2 regions of the Bacillus paramycoides genome follow, and region 1 is predicted to be linked to the other one. Evidence: a T-box and tRNA genes for the amino acid it is inferred to sense, from the RefSeq annotation. Region 1 holds a T-box; the other holds one or more tRNA genes.
The links. The T-box of region 1 lies ahead of metG (methionine--tRNA ligase). A T-box ahead of a tRNA ligase gene usually reads a tRNA of that ligase, here a tRNA-Met.
Positions count from the first base shown of each region.

Region 2: it has a tRNA-Met gene. The T-box ahead of metG (methionine--tRNA ligase) is inferred to sense a tRNA for this amino acid. The anticodon was not compared.

Region 1 is NZ_CP152427.1:4,819,949-4,835,814, forward strand. It holds gene AAG068_RS25215 (ABC transporter permease subunit) at 1-514, opposite strand, end outside; gene AAG068_RS25220 (ABC transporter ATP-binding protein) at 511-1,239, opposite strand; gene AAG068_RS25225 (DUF3985 family protein) at 1,489-1,629, opposite strand; gene AAG068_RS25230 (site-2 protease family protein) at 1,726-2,808, opposite strand; gene AAG068_RS25235 (DUF3169 family protein) at 2,821-3,531, opposite strand; gene AAG068_RS25240 (helix-turn-helix transcriptional regulator) at 3,518-3,739, opposite strand; gene AAG068_RS25245 (DedA family protein) at 3,950-4,564, opposite strand; gene AAG068_RS25250 (DUF3978 domain-containing protein) at 4,979-5,422, shown strand; gene AAG068_RS25255 (L,D-transpeptidase) at 5,453-5,914, shown strand; gene AAG068_RS25260 (response regulator transcription factor) at 6,279-6,944, shown strand; gene AAG068_RS25265 (sensor histidine kinase) at 6,922-8,364, shown strand; gene AAG068_RS25270 (EamA family transporter) at 8,504-9,406, shown strand; gene metG (methionine--tRNA ligase) at 9,447-11,081, opposite strand; T-box leader at 11,132-11,402, opposite strand; gene AAG068_RS25280 (class I SAM-dependent methyltransferase) at 11,517-12,335, shown strand; gene AAG068_RS25285 (methyl-accepting chemotaxis protein) at 12,749-14,443, shown strand; gene AAG068_RS25290 (methyl-accepting chemotaxis protein) at 14,633-15,866, shown strand, end outside.
Region 2 is NZ_CP152427.1:60,454-76,319, reverse strand. It holds gene pabA (aminodeoxychorismate/anthranilate synthase component II) at 1-401, opposite strand, end outside; gene pabB (aminodeoxychorismate synthase component I) at 407-1,804, opposite strand; gene cysK (cysteine synthase A) at 2,025-2,948, opposite strand; gene hslO (redox-regulated molecular chaperone HslO) at 3,063-3,938, opposite strand; gene AAG068_RS00375 (type III pantothenate kinase) at 3,945-4,733, opposite strand; gene ftsH (ATP-dependent zinc metalloprotease FtsH) at 4,959-6,860, opposite strand; gene hpt (hypoxanthine phosphoribosyltransferase) at 6,946-7,488, opposite strand; gene tilS (tRNA lysidine(34) synthetase TilS) at 7,485-8,915, opposite strand; gene spoIIE (stage II sporulation protein E) at 9,135-11,606, opposite strand; tRNA gene AAG068_RS00350 (tRNA-Glu) at 11,868-11,939, opposite strand; tRNA gene AAG068_RS00345 (tRNA-Met) at 11,954-12,027, opposite strand; gene AAG068_RS00340 (S1 domain-containing RNA-binding protein) at 12,188-12,670, opposite strand; gene divIC (cell division protein DivIC) at 12,758-13,117, opposite strand; gene yabQ (spore cortex biosynthesis protein YabQ) at 13,114-13,767, opposite strand; gene yabP (sporulation protein YabP) at 13,764-14,072, opposite strand; gene AAG068_RS00320 (RNA-binding S4 domain-containing protein) at 14,131-14,406, opposite strand; gene mazG (nucleoside triphosphate pyrophosphohydrolase) at 14,421-15,866, opposite strand, start outside.

The DNA of each region.
Region 1 (15,866 bases):
TCGATATTAAAGTAAGATAAGCAATTCCGTAATAAGAAATACAGTATAAGAAAACACCAAGTGCATTCATTTTTTCTGTATGATAAAACAACAAAATGTTCGGTTCATGCTCAAAAAAAATATAACCGATACAATAACTACAAATAAAATAGGCACCTATAAATAACAAACTTACTGTTAATATCGTAATTATTTTTGCAATAAGAACTTCCGAATACGTGTATGATCTTTGGATTACCATCCGAATTTGACCACTATGATACTCTTGAGCAAATACAAGGACAATCAAAACAAGTAAAACAAGGTTACATATACTCATAAGCATTTCAGATAATGCAAGCACTGGGAATGAATTCGCATATGTATAATCAACTGCTACTCTTTCTACTTCTTGATTATGTTTCAAATAGTACTTCGCAGCCCCAAATAACATCACTGGTATTATCAAAAAACAAAGCCATGTCACTTTCTTCGCCCACAGCCGCTCCCATTCCGAGCGTACTAACATCATCATGAGCTCATCATCTCCACGAAAATATCTTCTAATTCTTTATTCCTGCCTTGTAACTCTTCCGTTGTTCCCCGCCATATTAATGATCCTTCACGAATCATGACCCATGAATCACACATAAGCTCCAATTCACGAATTAAATGACTAGAAATGAAAAAAGTTATTCCCTTCTCACGCTGTAAATCGAGTACAATTTTACGAAGTTGCTTAATTCCAACTGGATCTAATCCATTAGACGGTTCATCCAAAATAATAAAATCTGGATCCCCAAGCAAGGCCTGTGCAATCCCTAAACGCTGCTTCATACCTAACGAATAGGTACCAACTTTATCGTCAGCACGATTTTCTAAACCCACGATTTCTAATACTTGCTGCACTTTATTTTCAAGAACTTCTCCACCAGTACGTAACGTAATCCTACCTAGATTCTGCAAATTTTTTCGTCCTGACATATAAGGAAAGAAAATTGGTGCTTCTACAATTGCCCCGACATGCTGAAGAGCCTCTTTTCGATTTTTTTGTACGCTAATTCCATTAATGAAAATTTCCCCTTCATTTGGTCGAATTAACCCCATAATTGTTCGAATAAGGGTTGTCTTCCCTGAACCATTTGGCCCAACAAAACCACAAATTTCATTTTTATAAACAGAAAAAGACATGTGGCTTAACAACGTTCTTCCCTTCACTCTTTTCGTCACATCTCTTACTTCTAAAACCGATTTCTTCATTCCTATCGCCTCCTTACTATAAGAATAGAAGGTAAAAATAAACAATTTATAAACAAATAAAAAGAAGCTACCCTCACGGCAACTTCTTTTCCACATACCCCACTTAGTATTCACTAAAATATATCAACGATTTTTCAAATATATCGACGATTTCTCCACTTATATCAGCGATTTTTTCATTATATCGACGATTCGACATAGGATATCGACTTACCGACATCCTTCGACATTCAAAGCGTACAACATACCCTATCCCCCAAGCAATTTACTGCCGAACTCTACGATTAAAAAGATAACTAATAGGATCGCGAGTATCTTTAATGCTACATATGCTACTTTAAAAACAGCATAAATGAGCAAGATTATTAAAATAATCGTTAAGATTTCCATCTAGAATTCCTCCAAGCTTTGCTCTTCTTATCTTATTTTACTCGCCCCAGACTTTTTATGGAACGGCATAAAACGACATAGAAAAAAGAGGATACCTCACCCATCGTAAGATACCCTCTCTTTCAGCTGCTCAAACCATTCTCTCTCTAATTGTAAATATCCCATCTCACTCTTCTCAGCGCTCTTCAATTCTTTATCAGCTTTCCTCATATAAGTGCGAGATGCTTCCATATCGCCCTCTAAATATTTAATAATTCCTTGTGTACGGTAATATCCGTTTAAATCCATCTTGGTGATAGCTTTTGCATGTTCCTTTGCTTCTTGCAAAGAAAGACTATCCATCTCATAAAGGGCTTTATATAAAAGGTACCAACTATGAAAACTACTAACGAAATATTTATTTTCCTTCGTTACAGGTAGTTGAACAACTGTTTCTATATATGGTATTGCTCTTTCCATTCCTTCTTGATCGGCTCTAGCATTAAAAACAAGCATAAGTCCACTCATTATATCTCTTATACTTTTATCCCCTTTTAATTTTTCCTCACTAAGTTCTATTAATCTCTTATCCCAATCTTTCGGCCTCTTATAACTAAATAACTCACTTGATACTTGAATATTATATAAATGCTGCTTCGCCTTTTCATCATCTTTAATTAAAATGAGAAATTGCATACCATCACTCAAAAACGTTCCTTTTATCGGTACGATTGTAGCTGCAAAAATTGTAAAGTGTAACACAGCAAAGTATAAAAGGTATTGATAATAACTCACCATATATATGTAACCAAAAGTAATACCAAATAGTAAACTTGTCATTGGTCCACCTAAAGTCATCCACGCCCATTTTTTTGAAAGGTTCGGTGTCTCTATAGAGGGTGGCACTAACATTACGACGCCTCCAAAGTACATCCACAATTTATTTTCTCGAATGCGTACTTTCCTCTTCTCTTTTTGAAAAGTAATCGGCCCTACTGTCATAAATTTAAAATTCAAACCACCTATTAAACCAACTACTACATGTCCCAACTCATGAATAGCTAGCACTAATAAAAAGATTCCAAATAATGCCCATACATCCAACATTATTTCTAATTTCTCCGTTCGAATTACTCCGTATAAAATGGACAGAATTAGCGCCACTGTCAGTGAACCAGCTGGCCTTCTTAAAATATCCACCTTTTTCTCCCCTTAATAAATCATTTTTCTATGCATTTCGTACATGAATTTTCCGATATGTAATATCCAAATAAGTGAGATTAAGCCAATTAATACAAAATCTATATCACTAGCCGCTGTATATATAACGGCAGCCCACCATACATATGCCAATATTGTATTCGTAAATTCATACGCTTTATATCCAGCCTCATGCACAATGTGCTTTAATCCTTCATCTGCGTTTTTTGTCCACATTTTCATAGATTCCATATACGTTACACCTTGTTCAGGATATAGCTTGTTATAACGATTTTTTGTTATGAGTCCGATAATTACTACAGTAGTTAAACAAGCGATAGAAGCCACTAAATTCCACACCGCAAATGAAACATTTGTATCCTGCAACAGTGCACGTCTACATGTAATAACTGCATATACAAACCATGCCTGCGTAACTATATCACCTACACGTAAATATATACTTATAATGCCTAATTTTCTACCTTGTACGCTCTCTTCTTCATCGCGTGCCTCTGCTAACATACGTGTATTCTTCCATGTGTAGTACATCATTAAGATTCCAAAAATTGTACATACACCTATAAATGTATTAGATGATAATTTTCTTGGTCCATCCGAGAGTAAATTTAAAGCTATATAAGATGTTAAAAAGCCACCCATCATACTTAATGCTATTTTCCCCACAGAATCAAATTGTTTTTTTCGCTTACTCTTCACCATCTTCTTCCCCCTCCACTAACTCAAATATTTCCTCCACCGGTACGTTGAAAATTTTTGCGATTTTTAACGACAATACAATAGATGGCGCATAATCCCCGCGCTCAATTAAACTAATCGTTTGCCGTGATGATCCAATCGCTTTCCCTAAATCCCCTTGTGATAAACGATGCTTTGCTCGCAATTCTCTCACTCGATTTTGCAGCTTCATACCTTACCTCTTTTTCATTTATTTAATTAAAATTGTAAATAATATCCTTATTCTTGTCAATTATAATTGTCATTTTGACGTTAATAATTGACAAGATAATCTATGAAGTTTTAAACAGGTAAACAAAAACTTATTAAAATAGATTGGAAAATAAAAAAGGCAGTGCATTTGCACTGCCTTCCTAAATTTTGACATAGAATGGATTCCATATTAACTTGCGTTTTGTAATAATGCTCGTTTTAACTGTTTGCGGAAACGAACTCCTAACGTAATTGCTACAATCACAATCACTCCAAAAATGATTTTACCGATGTGACCTTCTAGCGCTCCAAAAATATCATGTAAGTTCCCACCTAACCAGTAACCACCAATTAAGAAGAATGATACCCAAAATAGAGCACCTGAGTATATTGTAATCGCAAAACGGCGGAACGGTAAGTTAATAATTCCTGCAAAATATCCTGTAAAATGACGTACACCAGGAATAAAGAAACCGATAAAAATTAGGAAGTATCCATACTTATCAAACCACGTTCTTGTTAAGTCGATTTTTCTTTGTGTTAAAAATACGTATTTCCCATACTTTTGAACAAAGGGCATTCCTAATTTATTTCCTAAAAAGTATTGGATTGTCATTCCTACACTTGTCCCAATAAAGGATAGGATAATTAAAATCGGTAAACTTAAATCACCTTTATGTGCTAAAAATCCCGCATATGCTAACGTTGGCTCTCCCGGAAACGGAAGTGCAATATATTCTAACAGCAAACCAACAAGTACAACATAGTACCCGTATTGCTGAAATAATTCATGAATCCATTCCATGTCATCTCTCCCTTCCATCACGTACAACTTCTTATCTATTATTGTATAAAAAAATTGTCGAAATAACTATCACAATAGCTTACATTTTTATTACATTTTTGTAAGGATCACACTAAAATTTCCTGTTCTTTATTTACTTCTATGTACGTTCATTTAAAAACAAATTAACAAATATACACCGCGAGAAACTTAGACTTAATATACATTTTTTATCCATTTTTTAACACTTAACAACCATCTTATTTTGTTCTCAATAAAAAACCACCACAAACTCATACTAACTTCATATTAGCTTCATATACGTATTGTAAGATTATATCGGAATTTGTTGAAAAATTTAACCAATATATGACTAAGCATTAAATTGAATAAATATAAGTCATTTTTCGAAATTGAAAAAAGGGTGAATACGAAATGGAAGCTTATAAAATGCACGATTTTATTAATACAAATGTTGAATCTCATCAAAATGAAACCGTTTTTAATTTACACATATGTGAAACAAATGAATTTGACGTAAGTTTAACAAAATCTACAACACTGTCTTTTATCGTTTCAAAAAAGAACATTAAAATCGTTACGAAAAAATGGATTAATTCAAATCAAGAAAGCATGATTGGCAAAAGCTACATCATTCCAACGAAAGCTTTTCACTACTTCTTACCAATTATTTCTGAAACTGAAGATGAACTAAATATTCAAGTTCAAAGTTTTGGACTACATGGTGAACTTTTACTAAATGAAAGATTACTTATTGATAAAAACAACAAACACGATGCCAAAATTACTACCTTCTTTGAAACATTAGATGAAAATGTAAATAAAGTATTAAGAGGTTTACAAATTCATTGTATGTAAGACTACTACAATAGTAAAAAGGAGAATATAATGAAAAAACTATTATTAAGCGTACTATTATCATTAGGATTTTTAACTATTCCATTCACAAATGCTGAGGCAGCTACAACGAACACTCAACTAATTGTAAACACGCAGTTAAATAAAATGGATTATTATCAAAATGGAAAGTTCATAAAAAGCTTTACTGTTGCTACTGGAAAAACAACTACTCCTACACCTAAAGGCACTTTCCAAATCGTAAATAAAATTAAAAATCGTCCTTATTATACAGGCAAAATTAAAGGCGGAGATCCACGTAATCCACTTGGTGACCGTTGGCTCGGACTAAACATGGCAGGAACTTACGGAACAACTTATGCGATTCATGGTACGAACAATAATCAGGCAATCGGCAAATGGACAACACTAGGTTGTATTCGTATGTATAACAATGATATACACTGGTTATTTGAGCGTATTCCCCAGAAGGCTACTGTCACTGTAAAATAACCTATCAACACGATTTACGTGTAGCCAAGAATTTTATGTCTTGGCTTATTTTATTTCTTCATTTACAGTAGCAAAACAACTGTATTTACATATATAATAGGAATAGATTGTGTTAAGCAACATCTAAACATTGATAAACATGGATATTAAAATTATACAGTTATAATATTTTATAAATTTTACAATACATACTATAATAGAATTACTGTAATTCTTAAATATTCAGTTTCACTAAACAACTCCCCTTGCTACTTTCATGATTATTTTATGGCGGGGGCTTATTATATGTATAAACAATCTGAGTCATCAAAAAAATGATGAATTCGAATATTGCAGTAAAAAGCGTTATTTAGGAGGTGTTACTATGACGCATATACTGGTGATTGAAGACAACCCAGATATACAAGAACTAATTCGTGAATTTCTAATGGCACAAAATTTTACCGTTGATGTTGTTGGCGCTGGAACAGAAGGCATTCTTCTCTTCCAAAAAAATTCATACGACCTTGTCCTCCTTGATGTGATGTTACCAGATATAGATGGCTATAGTATTTGTAAAATTATGCGAGGACAATCCGATGTACCAATCATTATGTTAACAGGCTTACAAAATGAAGAAAGTGAAATTAAAGGATTTGAATTAGGTATTGATGACTATATTACGAAACCGTTCCATTACACCGTATTTATTAAACGTGTAGAAGCTGTATTAAGAAGGGCAGCAACGAAGGAAGCCGAAGCTGCAACGATACTACAATTCCATGAATTGATGTTAAATTCTACAGCATATGCCGCTTATGTTCATGGTAATCAAATTGAATTAACAACAAAAGAATTTGAAATTATTTATACTTTACTGCAAAATCGGGGAAAAGTATTATCAAGAAGTGATTTGTTGAATAAGGTATGGGGCTATGAACATTATGGTGATGTAAGAGTTATAGATACACATATTAAGAACTTACGAAAAAAATTAGGAATTCCTTATATTAAAACGGTGAAAGGCATTGGCTACAAAATCGAATCGTAGCAAAGACAACATCACCAAAAATATTTTCATCAAAACCTTATTATTTTGTATTCTTTTATCACTTTGCCTTTATCAAATTATTTACTTCTTAGCTTCAAACTATGATAAAGAACGTTTTGCAAAAGAAAATGGAGCGCTATCTACAGAACAAGCGGATTCAAATAAACAAAACGACCAAAGTAAAACGAATCAAAATAAAGCTGGATCACAGGGAGACATTTTTAATTTCCAATCTTCGGTTATAGATTATAAATCACTCTCTACAGCTATCAATCACCTTTTGCAGCCTAGCCAAACTGCAAAAGCAAAAGAACATACTCAAAATATTTCGGGGAAAAATAGCGCTTCTGCTCCACTTACAGAAACGGAAAAGCAAGTCGCTACTAATGATGCCTTACATAAACAAAATGCAGCAAGTAAAACAAATGATGCACAAGATAATCCAAAATTAACAGATGTACTGCAGCAATTAGCTCCACATATTGGCGCGACAATGCTTGCATTATCTCTGCTCGGCTCTTTAATTTATGCAAAACTAATTGCTAAACCTTTCCAATATATGAGTGATGCTTTAAAGGATATTATGAATCTTGATTTCTCAGATAAAAAGCTACTTAACAAAAATACAGATCAAACAGATTTTAATTTACAAGTAGCTGCTTCACAAGTACCAAATATAGTGAAGAATTTACATGCGAGCAATCAAGATTTAAGAAATGAACTCAAAAAGGAACAACAATTAGAACAATCTCGTAAAGAATTTATGTCTATGGTTTCCCATGAATTAAAAACACCAATCGCAGCCGTTATGGGGCAACTAGATGGCATGATTCACGGAATTGGAGCTTATAAAGATAGAGATAAATATTTAAAACGTTCCTATGAAATGATGCAAGATATTAACATATTAACGGAAAAAATGTCGGAATTATCCAAAATACAAAATCCTCAATTTAAACCAGATTTAAAAGTTATCTCATTAACTAATATTATTGAGGATGTTATGAAGAAAGTAGATTATTTCGTATCTGTAAAGCAATTAAATGTTCAATCTAACATTAAACAAGATGTACAAGTTTTAGCTGATCCTAAATTTATTCAAACTGCCATTTTCAACATTATTTCAAATGCAATTCATTATACAATTGACCATCAGCATGTATATATAAAGCTTTATGAAAAGCCAAACGGTTACGCATTAGAAGTATTAAATACAGGTTCACAAATAGATGAAGATAAACTTGCCCATTTATTTGAACCATTCTATCGCGCAAACCCTGACAAACATGGCTTAGTACAAGGTAGTGGTCTTGGGTTATACATTGTAAAACAAATACTAGATAAACATCAATTTCCTTATGGTATACAAAACACACCTCAAGGTGTAAAATGTTCTATTGTATTCCCAAAAGCAATGTAAAAACCTACTACAATTTCATACCCCAAATTCATACTTCGTATGAGTGGCGGAATTTTGTAGAGTATATGACTCTGTTTCGTTCGCCCGTTATCCTTATTTGGATAGCGGGCGTTTTTTATTATGTAAAAGGAGGATTTTCATGGAGAAATTTAAGTATTCATTACTCGTTTTATTCGGAGCTTGTAGCTACGGCGTACTTTCAACTATTTTTAAACTCGGATTCATTGATGGATTTTCAGCACATCAACTATTAGGAGGACAATATGTCTTCGGATGGATTGGACTTCTTCTGCTCGTTCTTTTCGTTTCACGTCATAAAGTAACAAAAAAGCAATTCTTTTCCTTGCTAACAGTTGGCACGACAATGAGTATGACCGGTATTTTCTATGCTATTTCTGTAGAAGAACTACCAGCATCTATCGCTGTCGTCCTGCTTTTCCAGTTCACATGGATTGGTGTAGTCATTGAGGCAATTGCAAACCGTACATTTCCAAGCCGTGAGAAAGTTATATCTATTATTATTTTATTTGTTGGAACATTGTTTGCAGGCGGTGTCTTTGAAGGTCTCGGACAAAACTTTTCCACGAAAGGTATTATCTTTGGCCTATTGGCCGCTGTCTCTTTTTCATTCTATGTATTTGCAAGTGGGCGCGTTGCTACAGAAGTTCCACCTTATACGAAAAGCTTCCTTATGACAACAAGCGCTACTCTTATCGTATGCTTATTCTTCCCGCCAACCTTTTTAACAGACGGTGCCTTGCAAGCCGGTCTTTGGAAATACTCTTTCTTCCTCGGATTGTTCGGCGTTGTCGTACCTGTCATTTGTTTTTCAATTGGCGTACCGAAAGTTGGAACAGGACTTGGTACAATACTAGGAGCAGCTGAATTACCAACGGCCATTATCGCTTCTATTACACTTGTACATGAAGTCGTAACCTTCATGCAGTGGATTGGAATCATCTTTATACTACTTGGGATTTTCACCCCTCAGCTCCTTACGGCTAGGAAAGAAAAGAAACATAGAAGCGTGCATAGTGCGTAACAAAAGACCTTTCATAATTTGAAAGGTCTTTTTCTCTATCTCACTTTACCGCTCCATATAACTTTTCTATCTCATGCTCAATTTGTTTCACATCAATTCGTTCAAATAGCGGCTGCACACTATCGATTCTATTCGGCAATGTATGTTGAGGTTCCCAATTTCGGTTCACAATCGATAAGGTATTTCTAACTCTTTCACTTGAAAATGGTAAAAACGGTTCAAGGAGATTTGCAAAATTAGCGATAAGATACACACAGTTATAAATCGTTTCTTCGCATGAAACTGGATCATCTTCTCGTTGTTTCCAAGGCTGCCTCTCATCAAAGTATTTATTTGCAAAACGCACTGCCTCAAATATTGTTTCTAGCGCCACCTTAAATGTAGTTTGCTCAATCGCCTCTCCTACACTTTTATATAATCCTTCCACTTTATCTTTCAGCTCTACATCAATACTCCCTTTCGGTACAGTACCACCATAATATTTTTCAACAAACTTTAATGTCCGATTCACAAAGTTTCCGTATGCACCTAACAATTCACTATTATGACTGTAAATGAATTCACGCCAAGAAAAATCAGTATCACGATTTTCTGGTGCGTTCACTGTTAAAAAGTAACGAATAGAATCTGAGTTGTAGCGTTCTAATATGTCAGGCACCCATACTGCCCAGTTTTTACTTGTAGATAATTTTCTTTTTTCAACTGTTAAATATTCATTCGAAACGATATGATGTGGTATTGCTCCTTCTCCTATTCCAAGCAATACCGCTGGCCAAATGATAGAATGAAACGGAATATTATCCTTTCCGTGTACATAATATGTTTTCGCCTCCCTATCCCAAAACTCTTGATCATCTTTCCCTGTTTCTTCAGCCCAATGTTTACTCGCCGAATAATATCCTGTCACTGCTTCAATCCATACGTAAATTTTCTTATCTTCATACCCTTCTACTGGAATTGGTACCCCGATTGGTAAATCACGTGACACAGCTCTATCTAGTAATCCTTCCTTTACATATCTCTCTGTTAGTTGAATCGCATTGTCGCGCCATGTTCCTGTTTGTTTTGCTGTTTCTACAGCCTTTTTAATTTGCTCCTGAAATGTATGCAATGCGAAATAGAAATGCTCTGTTTCCTGTACGGATGGCGTACTACCACATAACTTACATTTCTTTTCTAACAAATCAAGTGGATCTAAAATAGCTGAACACGCATCGCATTGATCTCCTCTTGCTGCTTCATGGCAATGTGGACAAATGCCTTCTACATAACGATCAGGTAAAAACTGCGTACACGTTTCACAATACGCTTGTTCTACTGTTTTCTTATAAATATAGCCTTCCTCCAATAAATGTAAAAAGACTTTTTGAACCGTTTTATGATGGTGCTCACTATCTGTACGTGTATAACAATCATAAGTAAAACCAAGGCTACGAAAACATCGCTCAAATTCTTCATGATACTTATCAGTAATTATCTTAGCCGTCACACCTTCTTGTTTTGCTCTAATTGCAATCGGTGTTCCATTACAATCACTTCCCGATACATACAACACATTCTCACCTTTTGCTCGGTAATAACGTGCTAAAATATCTCCAGGTAACAAACTCGCAATATGTCCAAGATGTAACGAACCATTTGCATATGGCCAAGCGCCTCCAATAAAAATACTCATCTTACATCCCTCCTTTTAAATATAAAAAAGCCCCACCCTTATCTAAAAAAGATAAGGGCGGGGCTGTATAAACAGTCGCGGTACCACCTTATTTCGCCAATTACTCACATAATTAGCCTTAACAAGTACGGAGCTATATGCTCTTATACTGTGGTTTTGATAACGAGTACCAACTCTCGTCGCCGCCTACTATTATCATTTGATAAGTTCGGGACGAAGCTCAAAGGCCATTGTTCAAATGAAGATTCTTGCTTCTTCTCAGCTACCGAAGCTCTCTGGAAAGAATGGTTTCATCCTACTTTTCCTTTTCAATGCTTATATATATAACACGTATTTTACGACTTAATCACAGAAAAATCAAACTTTTATTCGGAAAGAAGAGGAAATCCCATCCTCTCATAGAATAACTATACGTTCACGAAAGGAGTGATACGATTGAATCAAAAACAACTAAGCGCACGTAATGAAAAAAGCTGGAATGCAGCTGCGTATGAAGCTTGGACGAATCGCCACGGGGCGCCAGCTGATTATGCGAAAAAGCTTATGGAAGATCCCATGCGCGAAGTAGATCACTATTTACCTTACATACAATCTCCAAAAGGAAAACGTATTATTAATTTACTCGGTTCAAAAGGCAATAAAGCCGTTGCTCTCGCTCTTTTAGGAGCTCACGTAACAGTTGTTGATATTTCAGCAAGTAATGCAAAATATGCAAATGAACTTGCGGAAGCAGCAGGTGTCTCTATCCAGTATGTCGTTTCTGATGTACTACATGCGCCGCTCTCCGAATCATTTGATATCGTATTGCTGGAACTTGGTGTACTCCATTACTTTCTAGATTTAAAACCTCTCTTTCAAAAAATTGCTACCTTACTGAAAGAAAATGGAATACTTATCCTTCGCGACTATCATCCTGTTTACACGAAATTATTAGGGAGCGACCACCCATCATTTCGGGCTAATGGAAATTATTTTGATGAAGAATTAATTGAAGATGATGTTGCTTATAGCATTCTACTTACAGAAGCGCAGAAAGAATCGTTACCTAAAACAACCATCCGTCGCTGGACGCTAGGAGAAATTATTACAACACTTGCAGAAGCACATTTTAAAATTGAAAAACTAGTTGAAGAACGCGGGTCTCATCAAAGGTGGGTCTTCCCTCCTACTGCACCGGAAGGAATGGAAGAGCGTGTACCTGGTTTATATACATTAATTGCGACAGCATGCAAAAAAGGATCCCTTCACGGATAGGATCCTTTTTTGCATGCTCACGCATATAAGTTGAGGTTGGAGATTACCATAATTCTGTAGAATAGGACACAAGATATTTCAACATTTCGTCTCTGACTTACGTCGTCAAAAAGGGGTATGACCAACATAACGAAGAGTAATGTTTATAGTTGATACTGATAATCGTTATCAACTAATTAGAAGTATACATGATGTTATTTCAAATTACAATAGGATTTCTAATTTTTATTCATGAATTTTTTGATATGCAAATGTATACATTTTAAGAACATTTACTCATACTGACTTGCCATCTTCCATTATCTGCTATAATTTTCATTGAACAGATTAATAACTTCATAATAATGTTTTTATTAATTCTGTATTAACATTTATAAATCATAATAAACAGTTTTCAAAAGGTAGGGGTAACGATGAAATATGTTAGTATTCGAAAAAAACTACTCTTCACACTCTTAAGTATTTGTTCCTTATTTAGCATTGCTCTTATTGTTATTCTTTCATTCGCTATGAATCAAGCAAATGAAGTTGAAACTTTGAAAAATGATGTATCAAAAAGAGCAACAATTTTAAAGGAACGTGGCGATTGGTTCCAAGCACAAGTTGCTGGCTTACAAGAATATTTACTCTCACACGATCAAAAAGGATTGGATAAATTCAACCGAGAAGGAAAAAAACTAGCCGATACTAGAGAAAAAGTAACAAGTGATAAAAAGCTCCCTGAAGGAATGAAAGAAGCGATTTTAATGGGGGCAAAGTGGCGGAGCGTCGTAGATAATGAAGTCCTCCCTCTCGCTCGAGAAGGAAAATGGGACGAAGCATCCAAAATCGCTTTAGCTCAAACAGATTATGTAAATGACCTTTTAAGTCGTTTTACTAAATACGCAAATGAAGAAAATGATAAACGTGACGCATTAATTGCTGACGTAGAGTCTTCTTCATCTCTTATTCAATATATTATTTTCTTCTCACTCATTACATGTACAATAACGGCTATTTTATTAGCATGGTGGTTCTCTGGTAAACTCGTTAAACCGATACGACAAATTGATAAGAAATTAAAAGAATTAGCTTCTCAAGATGGCGATTTAACAGCTAGATTGCACGTAACGAGTAAAGATGAAATCGGTGATATCGCCAATTCCTTTAATCAAATGCTCGCTAACTTACAACGTATCATACAACAAGTGCAACAAACATCAACAAGTGTAAAAGAAGCGTCTGAAAATGTGTTTATTGAAACAACTGCTTCTATGGAAAATACAGCAAAAACCGAGGAAACTATGAATGCTCTTGAGCATAATATTCGTTCACAAGTCTCCAGCATCGAAGAAAGTTCAACTGCAATGGACGATATGGCAACGAGTGTTCAGCGTATTGCAGAATCCGCCTCTTCTGTTGCTAGCCTAGCTGTTACAACTTCAGAAAAAGCAGATAGTGGGAATAAAGTCATTGAGAAATCTATTACACAAATGCATACCATTAATGATGCTGTTAATGCTACATCACAAGTAGTAGAGCGACTCATTACGCACACCAATCATATTGATACTGCACTTCAATCTATTTCTAATATAGCGGAACAAACGAATTTACTTGCTTTAAATGCTTCAATTGAAGCAGCCCGTGCTGGCGAACATGGGAAAGGTTTCGCTGTTGTTGCCGATGAAGTGCGAAAACTTGCTGAACAATCTCAATTAGCAGCAACTGATATTAACCATTTACTTCATCAAATTCAAGCAGATACAAAAATAGCAAATGAAATGATGGAGCAAGGTCAATCAGAGGCGTCTGAAGGAATTACAGTCATTCGTACCGCTGGATCTTCATTCTCAGAAATTGTTAACCACATTAACAAAGTCTCTACACAAATACAAGAAATGTCTGCAACTGCTGAAGAAATGGCCGCAAGTTCTGAAGAAATGAATGCAGCTTTAAATAACATTGCTTCTATTTCAAATGAAGTTGCCGCCGAAACATCACAAACAGCAACTTCAGCTGGTGACCAAGTAAACAAAATGAGTGTCGTCGCTAAAAAGGCATCTGAAATGAAATCGACTGTACAAGAACTTGAAGTTCTCGTTTCTCATTTCAAAACAAATGCTTAAAGTGAAAAAAGAGAGATTTACAATCTCTCTTTTTTCACTTTAAAATATCTCTTTCTATCTCTCATTCCGTCTGCTATAATTCCTAAAGGAAAGAAGAAAGCTTTATTCCAGACGGAGTAAAGCTTTCTTTCAATTTTTTACATTAATTAATTCTAATACTATGATTTCACAAAGGAGGCTTTTTATTATATGAATTTTATTAGCATTCGAAAAAAACTAATGTTCATGATGGGAACGATTTGCGTTTTATTTGGTATCGCCTTAGCTTTTATTTTATTTTTTGCTATTGACCAATCTCGTCAAGCTGAAGCATTACAAAAAGAAATTTCCCCTTTGGCAACACAATTGAAAGAACGCGGGGATGCTTATCAAGTACAGCTCTCTGCTTTAAGAGGTTATTTATTACAACATGATCAAGTCGAATTAGACAAATTTAACTCCATGAGTAAACTTCTTGAAGATAAGAAAGAGCAACTTCTTTCAAATCCTAACCTTTCTCAATCTGTGAAAAACACAATGGAATCAGGATCGGCTTGGAGAAAATTTATTGAAGAAAAAGTTTTCACCCTTGCAAAAGAACAAAAATGGGAAGAGGCTTTACAAGTAGCTTATGCAGAAAATGGTACTGTTTATAAAGTAATTGGTGACTTCACAAATTATAGTAATGAACAAGCTAAGCTACGTGATCAATCTATCGCAAAAATTGATCAATCTTCACTACAAATTGAATATGTGATCTTCCTATCACTTGTTATTTGTATTATCGTAGCTATCACTCTTGCATGGTGGTTCTCTGGTAAACTTGTAAAACCAATTCAACAAATTGATAGTAAACTAAAAGAATTATCATCTCATGAAGGTGACTTAACAGCCCGCCTACAAGTAAATAGTAATGATGAAATTGGTACGATCGCAACATCATTTAATAAAATGTTAGAAAACCTACAACATATCATCAATCGTGTTCAAAAAACATCTGTGGAAGTACAAAACGCTTCTGAAAATATGTTAGAAAAGACGAATGTATCACGTGAGGCAACAATAAAAGTTCAAAGCTCGATGTCTAGCTTAAATGCAAGTATTCAATCGCAATCTGCTAGCATGGAAGAAAGCTCAACTGCAATGGACGATATGACAGTAAGTGTTCAGCGCATTGCTGAATCTGCTTCATCTGTAACTGAACTTGCTGTAGCTACATCTGAACAAGCTAACGATGGAAGTACCGTTATTCAAAAATCTGTTTCACAAATGACAACGATACACGAAGCGGTAAATGCTACGTCAGAAGTAGTCGAACGTCTAATCACTCATACAAAATATATTGATACAGCAGTACAATCTATTTCTAATATTGCAGAACAAACAAACTTACTTGCTTTAAACGCCTCTATCGAAGCAGCTCGTGCTGGCGAACAAGGAAAAG
Region 2 (15,866 bases), 530 kb from region 1:
TTCTTAACAATAAGGGAATGATAGCGCGTCGCAGTAAATGGATTAGGGATATCCGAAAAAATCGTCTTTCCATCATGATGCATAGGTGACGTTTTCCCATGCATTAATCGCTCTGCACGGACAACCTCTCCCCCAAACACTTGCGCAATAGATTGATGCCCAAGACAAACCCCAAAAATCGGAATCTTTCCAGCGAAGTATCGAATAACCTCCATACTAATCCCTGCTTCATTCGGACTACATGGACCTGGCGAAATCATTAAAAAGTCTGGTTTCATATTCTCAATATCTGAAATAGTCACTTCATCGTTACGTTTAACAACAAGCTCTTGTCCAAGTTCTCCAAGAAACTGTACTAAATTAAATGTAAAAGAATCATAATTATCAATCATTAATATCATTTCTCTCACCTAACCGTTTCTTCGCTACGTTCTTTTGCACGCCATAAAGCAATCGCCTTTTTGAGCGACTCTTTATATTCATTTTCTGGATTTGAATCAATTACAATTCCCGCTCCTGCTTGTACATGAGCTTTTCCATCTTTAGCAAGAAGTGTTCTAATTACAATATTCAATTCTGTATCTCCAGAATAACCGATCCAACCAATTGAACCTGTATAAATCCCTCTGCGAACAGGCTCTAATTCTTCAATGATTTCCATCGTACGTATTTTCGGGGCACCAGTAATTGTTCCTCCAGGGAATACAGCTTTTACTAAATCGAAAGCATCCTTATCTTCTTCCACCTCACCACGCACATTAGAAACGATATGCATAACATGTGAGTACTTTTCAATTACCATAAATTCATCTACTTCTACAGTGCCATATTTACAAACACGCCCTAAATCATTTCGTTCTAAATCTACAAGCATGACATGCTCTGCTCGTTCCTTTTCGTTCTCAATTAATTCCCTTGCTAATTCTTCATCCTCTTGTTCATTCGCACCGCGGGATCTTGTACCAGCAATTGGTCTTGTACTTACTTCTTGCCCTTGTTTTTTAATTAGCAATTCAGGCGAAGCACTAACGATTTGAAAATCTCCAAACTCCAAGTATCCCATATATGGAGATGGATTAATTTCACGAAGGCTTGTATAAATTTCTAGCGGGTGTGTTTGTAACGTTCTTTCTTGTCTCGTCGACAAGTTTACTTGAAACACATCACCAGCCCCAATATATTCTTGAATACATTCAACTGCCTTCATAAAGCTTTCTTCTGTAAAAGCAACTGCTTCACTTTTCTTTTCAGGGCATGCAAATGATATAGTCACTTCTGGCGCTTCTGTCGTCCAAAGAACCTTCCACTCATTTAATCGCTCTTTTGCCTCTTCATGCTTATCTACATAATGTGTAATAATCCATAATACCTTTTCTTCTTGATCATACACAAACACATCATCAAATAATAAAAAGAATATATCAGGTATATTAATATCATCCTCTGCAAGAGAAGGTAATTTTTCAATATAACGGATGCAATCATAACTAAAATAACCAATTGCACCACCTTGAAATGGCGGGTACCCCGGATTATAGTCTGTTTTCCATTGCTCCATATATTCCTGCATTAAATCTAATGGATTTCCTCGTTTTATTGTTTCCTTACCACTTTCACTTATATGTAACGTTTCACCCTTCCCTTGGATTACCGCTACTGGGTTCAACCCCACAATGTTATAACGACCGCCACGTCCACTCTCTAACAAAATATGTTGCGGTTTATCCTTAGAAAGAAATTTATATTGCTTAAAGAAATCTAACTGATATGGAATAGAAAGCGCTAAAGATTTTCTTCGTTGCATATCAACACCCCGTCTTCTTTTATCCCACCCTCTTATATTAACCACTTCCAACTATATTCGTTATGTATACAGAAGGGTTACACTCGAAGGCTAGTAAAAATAAATTAATTATACTACCTCTTATTTTACATGAAGTTTTCTAGTCATTCACTCTTTTCCTATTTCCAATCCAAAAAGAAAAAGCATCCTTTTTCAAGGATGCTTTTTCAATCACATATAATTAAGATTCAAATTGATAAAGTGGTGTACTTAAATAACGTTCACCGTTACTTGGGATAATAACAAGTACCTTTTTCCCTTTACCTAACTTTTTCGCAATTTCTGTTGCTGCATAAATAACTGCTCCAGAAGAGATACCCACTAAAATACCTTCCTCTTTCGCCACTCTTCTTGCATATTCAAACGCTTGTTCTGTTTTCACTTGAACAATTTCATCATATACTTCTACATCCAACGTCTCTGGGATGAATCCCGCCCCAATTCCTTGGATTTTATGTGGACCCGGTTTCCCACCAGATAATACTGGTGAATCCGCAGGTTCTACTGCATAAATTTTAATATCTTTATATGCTTCCTTGAGTACTTCACCAGCACCAGTAATCGTTCCACCTGTACCAATTCCTGCAATGAACGCATCTAATTGGTCGCCCATTTGTTCAACAATTTCTGGACCTGTTGTTAAGCGATGAATTTCTGGATTCGATTGGTTTTTGAACTGTTGTGGTATAAAGTAGCCATGCTCTTTTGCTAATTCAGTCGCTTGACGAATTGCTCCACCCATTCCTTCAGGACCTGGAGTTAATACTAATTCAGCACCGTAAGCACGTAATAAATTACGACGCTCAACACTCATTGTTTCTGGCATTACTAAAATCGCCTTATATCCTTTAGCAGCCGCTACCATCGCTAAACCAATTCCTGTGTTACCACTTGTTGGCTCAATGATTGTATCGCCTTCTTTTAATAATCCCTTTTTTTCAGCATCTTCAATCATAGCTAATGCAATACGATCTTTAACACTGCTCCCTGGATTCATAAATTCTAATTTTAAGTATATATCTGCGCTGTCTGATTCTACGATGCGGTTCAACTTAACGATCGGCGTTTTCCCGATTAATTCTGAAACTGATTGTGCCACTCGCATTCCTGTCACTCCTAACACCGAGTATTTTTATTGGTTTTGTCTATATTTAGATTTTGTCAGAAAATTCCCTGTTTGTCAATCTATTTAGAGGGTGAATCCCCTTAATTTCCCTTATTACAAATTCTCAATTAAATTTGTAATATCTTCTTTAGAAAACTTATATCGCTCATTACAGAAATGACAATGAACTTCTGTTTCTTCTTCTTCTTCACGAACTTGCTCTAACTCCGTTTTACCTAAACTAATTAACACACTCTCAATACGTTCGCGTGAGCATGTGCAATTAAATTGAACATCCATCGTTTCTAATACTTTTACTTTATCTTCTCCAAGAACTGCATACAGTAACTCTTCTGGAGAAAGCCCTTGTTCAATCAATGTTGATACAGGAGGAATCTTCTGCAAACGATCTTCAATGAATGAAATTGTTTCTTCCTGCGCACCCGGCATAATTTGAAGGATAAATCCACCTGCCGCTAATATGCTGTCATCTCCATTTACAAGAACGCCAACACCTACAGAAGAAGGCGTCTGCTCAGAAACTGCAAAATAATACGTGAAGTCTTCCCCTAATTCTCCTGAAACAATTGGAGATTGACCAATAAACGGCTCACGCATACCAATATCTTTAATTACTGTTACAAATCCTTCAGTACCTACAGCTTGATATACACGTAATTTCCCTTGTTCCGTTCCTTCAAAGTCAACATGTGGATTCGTTACGTAACCACGTACATCCCCATTTGCATGAGCATCTACTAAGATAGGACCAATCGGGCCATTACCTTCTACCTTAATCGTTAGCTTTTGTTCACCTTTTAACATTGCGCCCATCATTGTACCTGCAGTTAAAGAACGACCAAGTGCCGCTGAAGCTGTTCTCCATGTATCATGACGTCTTTGCGCCTCACTTACCGTGTTAGTAGTACGTACACTATACGCACGCACTTCTCCATCAAACGCTAACGCTTTTACTAAATAATCTTTCATACTTATTTATTCACCTTTCTCATGCTGTAAATTTGCATTACGCTCGTATAACATATACAAACCTTTTAATGTTAAGAATGGATCTACAACATCAATTACATTCGATTCTTCTGAAATTAATTTCGCCAATCCACCTGTTGCAATAACTTTCGGTTCTTGTTTAGCTTCCTCTTTCATACGCTTAACAATACCTTCCACTTGTCCAACATAACCATAAAGAATACCAGATTGCATCGCACTTACCGTATTTTTCCCAACAACACTGCTTGGTTTTGTGATTTCAATACGAGGAAGTTTTGCCGCCCTACTGTATAAAGCCTCTGCTGAAATCATAATTCCCGGTGTAATAACGCCACCCATATAATGCTTTTCTTCGTTAATATAACAATATGTAGTAGCCGTACCGAAATCGACAATAATAAGCGGACTTCCATATAAGTGGATTCCAGCTACTGCATTTACAATTCGGTCCGCACCTACTTCACGTGGATTTTCATATTTAATATTTAGCCCGGTTTTTATTCCAGGACCTACTACAAGCGGTTTAATTTTAAAATACTTTTCACACATGCGCTCTAAAGCAAACATAATTGGTGGTACGACCGAAGACACGATAATACCTTTCACATCTTCAAACGAAAGACCCTCGTGCTCAAGCAACTGCTTTACAAGCATTCCATATTCATCTTCTGTCTTATGACGATCTGTTTCCATGCGCCAATGTTGACGAAGTTCCCCCTCTTCAAACACGCCTAGTACAGCATTTGTGTTCCCTACATCCAATACAAAAATCATATTCTCACCACTTATCTTATTTAATCTATATTTGTGCAGTATGTGTAAAACTTATAAAAACATCATATCACACATACTTATATAATCAGCTTTTCTATCCTCATCATTTTACAAAAAGATTACGCTCTATTTCAATTTTTAATACCATATTTATTTAAATTCTTTTTCCACTTCATTTCGTTACACAAATAAAAAAAGGAGTGACCACCGTCACTCCTTCATCTCTTACTTATCTTCTGATTCTTCATCGTCCTTCTTCATGTTGATGTTTACTTTCACATCAGCTGAAGATGTTGGACGTTCTGGCAATCTGCCGTAATCACATAAATGATTGATTTGCTCAGCATCTAACGTTTCTACTTCAAGTAACGTTTTTGCAATAAGATCTAGTTTATCACGATTTTCAGTAAGAATGTCTTTTGCACGAGCATAACATTCTTTCATAATCGTTTGCATTTCCACATCGATGTCGTGTGCAATTGCATCACTGTAGTTTTGTTCTGAATGGAAGTCTCTTCCTAAGAACACTTGACCACCTTGCGAACTACCAAATTGCATTGGTCCAAGCTTATCACTCATACCGAATTCCGTAACCATACGTCTTGCGATACCAGTCGCACGTTGGAAGTCGTTATGAGCACCTGTACTCACTTCACCAAATACAATCTCCTCAGCTACTCGACCACCAAGTAAACCAGTGATTTTATCAAGTAACTCTGGCTTTGTCATGAAGTAACGATCTTCTTTCGGAAGCATTACTGCATATCCACCAGCTTGACCTCGAGGGACAATTGTTACTTTATGAACGACATCAGCTTCATCAAGAACAACACCAATTACAGTATGGCCTGCTTCATGGAAAGCGACGATATTACGTTCTTTTTCAGAGATAACACGACTTTTCTTAGCCGGACCTGCAATAACACGATCCGTTGCTTCATCAATGTCACTCATATCAATTTTCTTCTTATCTTGGCGCGCAGCTACTAAAGCAGCTTCGTTTAATAAGTTTTCAAGATCAGCACCAGAGAATCCTGGTGTACGAGTTGCAATTGCTCTTAAGTTGATATTCTCATCAAGCGGTTTATTACGAGCATGTACTTTAAGTACAGCTTCACGGCCATTTACATCTGGACGATCTACTGTAATTTGACGGTCAAAACGACCTGGACGTAATAATGCTGGGTCAAGAATATCAGGACGGTTTGTCGCAGCGATGATAATAATACCTTCGTTTGCGCCGAATCCATCCATTTCAACAAGTAATTGGTTCAACGTTTGCTCGCGCTCATCATGGCCACCACCAAGACCTGCGCCACGTTGACGTCCTACTGCATCAATTTCATCAATGAAAATGATACAAGGAGCATTTTTCTTTGCATTTTCGAATAAATCACGTACACGTGATGCACCGACACCGACAAACATCTCTACGAAGTCAGAACCACTGATAGAGAAGAACGGAACGCCTGCCTCACCTGCAACAGCACGTGCTAATAAAGTTTTACCTGTACCTGGAGGTCCAACTAATAGAACACCCTTCGGAATACGAGCACCAACTTCAGCGAACTTACGAGGATCTTTCAAGAATTCAACTACCTCAACAAGCTCTTGTTTCTCTTCATCCGCCCCAGCAACATCTCTGAAACGAACCTTTTTCTTTTCATCATTATATAACTTCGCCTTACTTTTCCCGAAGTTCATAACACGGCTACCGCCGCCCTGAGCTTGGTTTAACAAGAAGAAGAATAAAATGAAGATAATAACAAACGGAATGATAGAAGTAAAGAATGTTACCCAAGCACTTGTTTCTTCTGCTGGTTGATACTTAACTTCAGCACCTTGCGCTTTGTCATTAATTTTCTTTTGTAATTCCTCGGTATTTGGTGCGTAAGTAACAAATTGTTCTCCTTGGCTAGAGTTGTTAAATTGTCCTTTTACCTCAAATACACCATTTTTCGGTTGAAGTTGCACATTACGAACTTCACCTTTTTCTAGTTTAGTAATGAATTTATCGTAGCTAACTGATGTCGTTTTTTGTGTCGAACCATTAAAATAGCTCACGATTCCAATTACTACTAGGAATATCAGTAAATAAAAGATGGTATTACGGAAGATACGATTCATTCCTAACCTCCTCTCACGGCATAAACACTATAGTAAATCGTAACATAGAAAAACTTTCCTATACAATTGTGACGCCTGTATTTAATTAATTTGAGTAAACGCTTGGTTTTAATACTCCTACATAAGGAAGATTACGGTACTGCTCTTTATAATCTAATCCATACCCTACAACAAATTCATGTGGTACAGTAAATCCAACATAATCCGCTTTCAAATCTACCTTACGGCCTGTTGGTTTATCTAATAACGTAACAATTTTTACAGACTTCGCTTTACGATATTTAAATAGGTCTACTAAGTAGCTTAGTGTAAGACCGCTATCAATAATATCTTCAACGATTAAAATATCGCGACCTTCTACAGAAGTATCAAGGTCTTTTAAAATTTTCACTTCGCCTGTTGAAACAGTTGAGTGACCGTAACTAGATACAGCCATAAAATCCATTTCAAGATATGTATCTGTTCTCTTTAATAAATCTGCCATGAATGGCATTGCACCCTTTAGTACACCAATCGCAAGAGGTACTGTATTTTTATAATCCTCTGCAATAATTGCACCTAACTCGAGCACCTTTTCTTGTATTTGTTCTTCAGAAATTAATACTTTTTCGATATCTTGATTCATCATTTCATTATCCTCCCGGAAGACTCCTTGCTTTTGTAGTGAATAATCATATATTTATCTTTCTTTGTTACCTCTTTCGAGATAGCAAATGCAGATCGCTTTAACAAGGGTATCCAAATAATGTTCCCACTTGCATCACAAACGACCGGCCATTCTTCTCTTTTTTCTCTTGGTACTTTCGCTTCGATAAAAATAGCTTTTATCTTTTTGGTGCCATTCATACCTTGTATTGACATGCGATCTCCATTTTCTCTAGAACGAATACGAAGTGGATATGATATATCATTATACTTAGCAACAAAAACTGTTTCATTCATGTTACTTGGTATATCTTCGCTCACCTCTGTTACAAGCATATCCCCGTTCGATAGCGTAATTGTCCCGGGCACTGATAAATCTTGTAAAAAAGGGGAAACAATTTCTTGTTTAAATTCAAAGCTGCACTCCTCGTATGCGCGAACAATTTTTAAATCACCTGGGAAATCAAGTGAACCCGAAGGTTGTGTCCGCTTAAAAAACTCAATCACTTTGTCAATATGTATAGAGGAAAGAGAAGATGGAATCTTATATTCATAAAGATAGTTTAATATTAGTTGAATCCCTCTTCTTTGTAAAGGCATAGACATGGATTCAAAGGCAGGAATTGATAAGCTAATTTGTTTATCACTTTTTTTTGTAATTACTTTATTCATTTTCTCAAAAGCTAATTCCTGCAAATACGCCTCATCCTCTTGCATCTGCATGCTAAATTTTTGGAACTTCTCATGCACTTGTGGATTTTCTTCTTTCAAATGAGGAAGAACATATTTACGTAATCGATTCCTTGTATATACTTCCTTTTTATTACTTGGATCTATACGAGGAATTATTTTTAGCTTATGACAGTAATCAATAATCTCTTCCTTCGTTACTCCAAGTAACGGCCTAATTAAATACCCATTATGAAAAGGACGCTTCACTGCAATTCCTGCATATCCTTTTGGAGTACTCCCTCTTACAAGGCGCATTAAAATCGTCTCTACTTGATCATCACCATGATGTCCAAGGGCTACATACCTCGCATCATATTTCTTCATTATTCTTTCCAAAAATGCATATCTGCATTCTCTAGCAGCAACTTGTGCATTCATCACGTATTGCTGTTGATATTGCGACACATTAATCCTTATCGTTTCGCAAATAACTCCCAGTCCTTTACAAAGGTCCTGCACAAACTGTAGGTCCTCATGAGATTCATCACCTCTAAACATATGATCCACATGCGCCACTACAATCTCAAACTGTTTTGCTGCTCTTTTTTCTAACAAATAATATAGAAGAGCTAAAGAGTCAGGACCACCAGAAACCCCTACAACAATTGTTGAGCGTTCCTTTAATACATCATGCTGCTTTACAAAGTCATCTACTTTTTCAACAAATGTATCTTTCAACTTCGTAATCACCTTTCATTAAACAAGAACAGCAACGTTAGTTACCTTGTTTATAATGGTACAACTTTTACAAACATTGTGCAAAAAAAAGATATACAAAAATTACATTTTTATCTTACATCATCCGTACATATTCGCAAAAATAATATTATTATCTTTTAAAGCAAAAAAACCTAGGCATCCACCTAGGTTTTTAGAGAGAAACATCACACTTCAAGTTTATTGCGCTTGCATTCCTACAATTGGAATGGTAGCCCACTTCGGCATATTTTTCTTCACTTTCGCTACTACAATAGTCATATCATCATTTATATAACCATCGCCAGAGCGAATCACCTCTTCCATAATGATATCAGCAATTTCTTGTGGATCTTCAGTTTGTAACTCTTTAATTTTCCGCTTCATCCATAACTCGTGATTCTCCACATGCTGCGCGCCCTCAAAAATCCCATCACTCATCATAATAAGAATATCGCCCGTCTTTAATTGCTCACCCACTACATCAACTTCAACATCCTCAATAATTCCCATTGGTAAATTACTTGCCTCAATTTTCAAAATATTATTTGCGCGTTTAACAAAACTCGGCGTCGATCCAATCTTTAAAAACTTCGCACTCGCATCCCGCAAATCTACCATAGCTAAGTCTAATGTCGTAAACATCTCTTCTGTTGTTCTTAAAGAAAGAATAGAGTTAATAGATTTAATCGCTATCTCCTCATCGATGCCTGACTGAAGTATTTTTTGTAATAATTTCACTGTTTCTTTACTCTCCATATGAGCTCTTTGCCCATTTCCCATGCCATCACTAATTGCAAGGGCATATTTCCCAACACTTAAATCCATCATCGCATAAGAATCACCCGAAACAAACCCACCGCCTTTTGCAGCTGTGGCCAAGCCGGTATCAAGAGAATACGTTTTTGCTGAACCAAATGATATTAAGCTGTGGCCGTTCGGGTAAGAAGATTTTTCTTCATGTTTCACAACTATATTTTCCTTTAGGATATCAGAAAGCATTGGTGCAACTAATTTTTCACACTCTCCATGTTCATTAGATGCAACTGGAATCAACATTTCAATATCAATACTTCCTCTATCTAAACAATAAATATCAACATGCTCTATTTCTACACCAAAATCACGAAATGCTTGCAGAATCTGTTCTTCCTGTACTTGATGATTTTCTCTTTCTCTTTGTATCTCCTTGGAAAAATCCTCCATAACCTTTGATACACCTAACAATTGCTCCGCTACTATTCTACGATTTTCTTTCATTTGTTTTCGTAATTTTTGTCCCTCATAGAAGTGATCTAATTCACCTGCTACTAAATCCGTCACTTTCTTGCCTCTCACACAATGCTTGTCCCATTCACGAACTAACTTCCGATTATGCTGCAGAGTTCCTTCTTCTGTTTCGCTCATTATTTGTTTCATATAATCGTACGTTTTATCGAAATTAACTACCCAGCATTGATCTTTCTTAAAACACGTTTGACATGTTTTTGCAGTAATTGTACTTAAGAACAAATCTGCCTCTGTCTCTTTATCTTCCTCCTCCACATATCCATATACAGAAAAGCTATTAGATAAAGCAGCAAATACATTGGCAAATTGATTGATTTTATTCGCTGTAACATCACGCATTCTTCTTAAATACTGTTGTTGATCTTGCGAATGCTCCTGTGTGCCTGGCATGAATTTAGCAATACGATCCATAACAAGTTTCGGCGTTAATAAGAAGAAAGCAATTGCTACACCAGATTCAATTAAAGTTGTCACAATGTTTGTTTGCTTGTCTACATATAGCGTAATCAAGCTCGTCCCAATTAATAAACCTAAACTAACACCTAATCGCTTCCCTTCTTTTAGCAAACCACCAAGCAATCCAGAAAAAGCAAGCAGACTAAGTTGGGACAAACTGGAGACATTCGCCAAACTCAATATTAATCCAGTGACAACTCCCACTGTAGACCCTGTAGCAGCTCCCGCGATAAATGCAAACACGAGCACTAAATATCTAGTAAAAATATGTTGAATAGAAGCGTCATATACAAACCAATCTGTTGTACCTGTTAAAACAGATGCTAGTAATATAATTAAACAAACGATTTCTTCCGTCTCTAATGCTTGTTGTTTCCCTTTTCTTTCTACTAAAAGCGGGACACTTTGTAAAAATATCATAGTTAATACGAAGCTAAGCCCTGCCTCAATCGTACTAACGAGTAAATCGTACATGGTAACAGTTTGTTGTGCAAAATATACAACAACTAAATGTGCGGTTAATGCGGAGATAAATACTTGGAATGGTACAAGTCCAACAGTTTTACGTGTAAACCGACTAAAGAAGATATTATAAATGAAGAAAGTAAAGATAGATGCAAAGGTAAAGAATAAATTATCTATCGAAACTGAAAGTGCGCCTCCCATTAGAGCCAAGAACGCGAGCGGCATTTTATCCCGCTTCATAACATAAACAGCAGCAAAAAACGGCAGTGCAAACGGTAAAATGTTTGTTAATATATATGCTCGTCCCAAAAGAAAACCAATAACAACAATAATAAATCCCCATCTAAAGAAAACTTGTTCAAACTTCATTCGCAACTTACTCGTCCACTTTACTCCTCCAAGCTGACCTTCATTCATTGCCAATGCACTTGTATTCATAGTATTCCTTCCTGCTTTAGGCATATTTTTAACACCACCTGCATAGTTTAATTACTGTCATTATAAAAGATGATTATTGGGATTTTTGTCAAAACAACAGTTTTCACTTTTATAATCGTTCGACTTTTTATTCGAAATAACTCTACATATATACACGGTATGTATTTTATTTTTAATATTTTAACCGAACATTCAGAAAATATAGGGTGATTTTGTAGAAGTGTTGTATGTCTTAATTTATTTAACAAAAAAAAGATCATGCACATTTGCATGATCTTTTTTAGATGACCCGTACGGGATTCGAACCCGTGTTACCGCCGTGAAAGGGCGGTGTCTTAACCACTTGACCAACGGGCCGTTAAAATTAAATATAGCGGCGGAGGGGATCGAACCCCCGACCTCACGGGTATGAACCGTACGCTCTAGCCAGCTGAGCTACACCGCCATGTCGTCTTATTTAACGGACAATTAGTATCTTACCCTAGATATAATTTAAAGTCAACACATCTTGAAAACTTTTTTAAAAATATATTTTCACATATAAAAAAGCACCCCGAGCAATCGCCCTGGGCACCTCTCTATATACTAAGAATTAAACATTGTTATTATCCGCGACGTGCGCCACGGCCACCACGTTTAGATTCTGTGTTACGCTTTAAAGAAGTTAAACGATCTTCGCTATCCTTTAAGAAACGTGCCATCTTTTGCTCGAATGTTTCTTTTGGAGCACGGTCGTTACCGCCACCACGGTTATCTCTGTTGAAAGAACGATTACGTTGTGGACGTCCAGAACGTTGTTGATCACCACCGCGTTGGTATTCACCACGTGGACGATCTCCTTCTGTTTTTTCACGCTCTTTCGCTTTTTTAATAGATAGACCGATCTTACCATCTTTTTCAACGTTAATAACTTTTACTTCTACTTGGTCGCCCACTTTTAAGTGATCGTTAATATCTTTCACATAATTATCAGCAACTTCACTAATATGAACAAGACCCGTTAAGCCTTCTGGCAGCTCCACAAAAGCCCCAAAATTTGTAATACCTGTTACTTTACCCTGTAACTTGCTGCCTACCTCGATTGACATAAAAAAAATGCTCCTCCTTAGTGGTTAAAAAGTCAAATTTTACTTTATTATATATAATCCTAAAATATAGTGTCAATAAGACATACTCTACTTAGAAACAGGAAAAATTATCTCCCCTTTTCCAGAGAAGAAATAATCCCTTCTAGCAATCTTTAATACGTACTCTTCATCATTCAACTTTTGAACTTCGTCTTTTAGACTTTTTTCTTTGTTCGTTAATGAATCCAGTTCTTTTTTCATGTCCTTAACTTTTGCTTCTTTTGCTTTAATGGAACTGTTTTGTTGATAAAACGTTACACTAATACTCGCAATAATTGTAAAAGCAAAGACAAGAAAAACCGCTAAACGGCGATAAAGTCGCTTCCTGTTCTCATCCGTTTGTATTATATGCTCTTTAACAGGATTTGGACTCTGTTTTTCGATTGTTCTTTGTCTCAGTTCCCTCATTTCCGAGGTCCCCCTAACTTCTTTTTTATACGCTCCCATAATTGGAAGATATGTTCCTTCAATTTTGCTATATATTGCAGGAACCCTACATGTTTCATTATAAAAAGTTTAACACGATTAGGGAGAAGTTTCCATATGAGCGAAGCAATAAATCGAACAGGCCAGAAAAAAACTTTCCATATGAAAAGTAATATCCAAATCACCATTTTCCATAACACATGTCCAATTGAAAGCAGTATACGAAATAAGAATAATATAAATGCAATAAATAGCTGCGCTATAATAATAACAGGTTTTATCATGAGTAGCTTTATAATTTGAACAAAAAAGTGTGTTGTTTGCATAAAAATATAGATGAGAAAATTTAACAGTCTCATGTATATTGCTTTCAATAAGCTTTGATACGCCGCAAAACCACATAATAATGCCAAAAATACATATATACGTAGTTCAGCTTCATTTACAAGAAGCAATACGTAAAAGACGAATAATGCTTGGACAATCCAAAATAGTATATCATGTATAAACACAAGCCAACGTTTACGTTCTTGCCGCTTTAAAAATCGTTGGTATGTATCTAAAGACGCTCCAATCCAAGCACCCATTCCGATCATTGAGAGCATCGTATACAACTGAATTGTTAGGCTCATTTAAACAACTTACTAAAGAATCCTTTAGTTTTCTCCCCTTGATTCTCATCAATATACAGCATCTCATGAACTTTCCCTTTAATCGATACAACACCTTTTTCCACATCTAAATTTTTCATTTGCAAATTTTGACCACGAATTGTTAAAAAGCCCATTACAGTCTCAAGCAAAAACTCTTCACTATCAAAACTCTCTACCTGCTTTACACCGGTAATATCAATTACACGCCTGCCACGCATAATAATATCATGCTCTACAGAAACATTTTGTTGATTAGAAGACATAGGTGAGTAACCATTATTCACGTAAATCCCCCCATACATTTATACTAGCTAATAGTAATGTATGAAGGGATAATCGATTTTAGAACAAGCCTTCTTCAGCCTTTACCTTTTCTTCGCTAACTAAACTATACATATTTGTGGCATCTTCTTTTTTAGTCGTTTCTTTCAATTCATTTATTTTTACAGTTACTATTTTTTGACCAAAACGAATTGTTAATTCATCAGCTACTTTCACATCTGAACTCGCTTTTGCCACTTGACCATTAATTGATATTCTTCCTTGATCAGCTACTTCTTTTGCTAATGTTCTTCTTTTAATTAAACGTGATACTTTTAAAAACTTATCTAAACGCATATCAAATCCCCCTATTAACGCTCTGTTTGTTTTGCCTCTTCCCATAAAACATCCAACTGCTCTAATGATAAATCTTGCATCTCTTTATTCATTTCAGCTACCTTTGCTTCCATGTATAAGAAACGACCGACAAATTTCTCATTTGTTGAACGTAACGCTTCTTCTGGATCTATTTTATAATGACGAGCTATATTAACAAACGCAAATAGTAAATCGCCGAATTCACTTAACATCTTCGCCTCATCCATGTTTGTAACTTCTTGTTGGAACTCGTGCCATTCTTCTAAGGCTTTCTCTATCATCGGTTGCACATCAACCCAATCGAAACCAACCTTACCAGCTTTTTTCTGAATTTCATACGCACGTAGTAACTGCGGCAAACTTTTTGGAACTCCATTTAAAACGGATTCTTTCACAAATCCTTTTTCTTGTTTTTTAATTTCTTCCCAATTGGCAAGTACTTCATCGGCACTATTTACATCTGTATTCCCAAATACATGCGGATGACGACGAACCATTTTCTCAGATAAAGTTCGAATAATATCATCTATAGAGAACCAACCTTCATCTTCTCCGATTTGAGCATGCAGCATAACTTGTAGTAATACGTCACCTAGTTCCTCTACTAAGTGATCGTCATCCTCTTCATCAATTGCTTCCAATACTTCATAAGCTTCCTCAATTAAATACTTCTTTAAAGATTGATGCGTTTGCTTTTTATCCCACGGACAACCATTTGGGCCACGAAGGTCTGCAATAATTTCTCGAAGTACATCAAACTGTTGATACAAGGACGCACGTTCCTGAACTGGTGGTACATATACGCTCGTTAAGTTATTCAACTCCGTTTCATGATCTAACATGTACAACGGCACCTTTTTCACTTGTTCAAATGAAGTCCCTGCAGCTGTTACGATATACACTTCATAATCATCTGGCAGCATCTCCATTAATGTTAATTTCACATCTGATGCAACGAATGCGTCATATACTTGGCAAAAGATTAAGTGTTGACGTAATTCTAATTGTCCTCTTTCAAATGATGTAGCGTCAATTAATTGGAACCCTTCAATTGGATCAATCTTAAGACTTGCAAACATAGGATCAAGGAAACTTTGTCCACCTTCAATTCGCACTTCAATATTCGCTACTTCACTTTTTTCCAACAGTAGCTGAACCGTTCTTTCCGCTACAAGCGGATGCCCTGGAACAGCATAGATGATTTCTGCACCTTCAGCTTGTTTTAGCAATGTATTCGCAATTGTTTCATATACAATTTCAAATGTATCATGCGCTTCATATACATCGTCAAAAGCAGTATATTGTATACCTTCTTTCTCCAACTCTTCTATAACGGGATGTTCCTTCGTTCTAACAAACATGTGATCTGCTTCTTTTATTTTTCGATATACACCCATCGTTAACTGATCTAATTCACCAGCACCTAATCCTAAAATAGT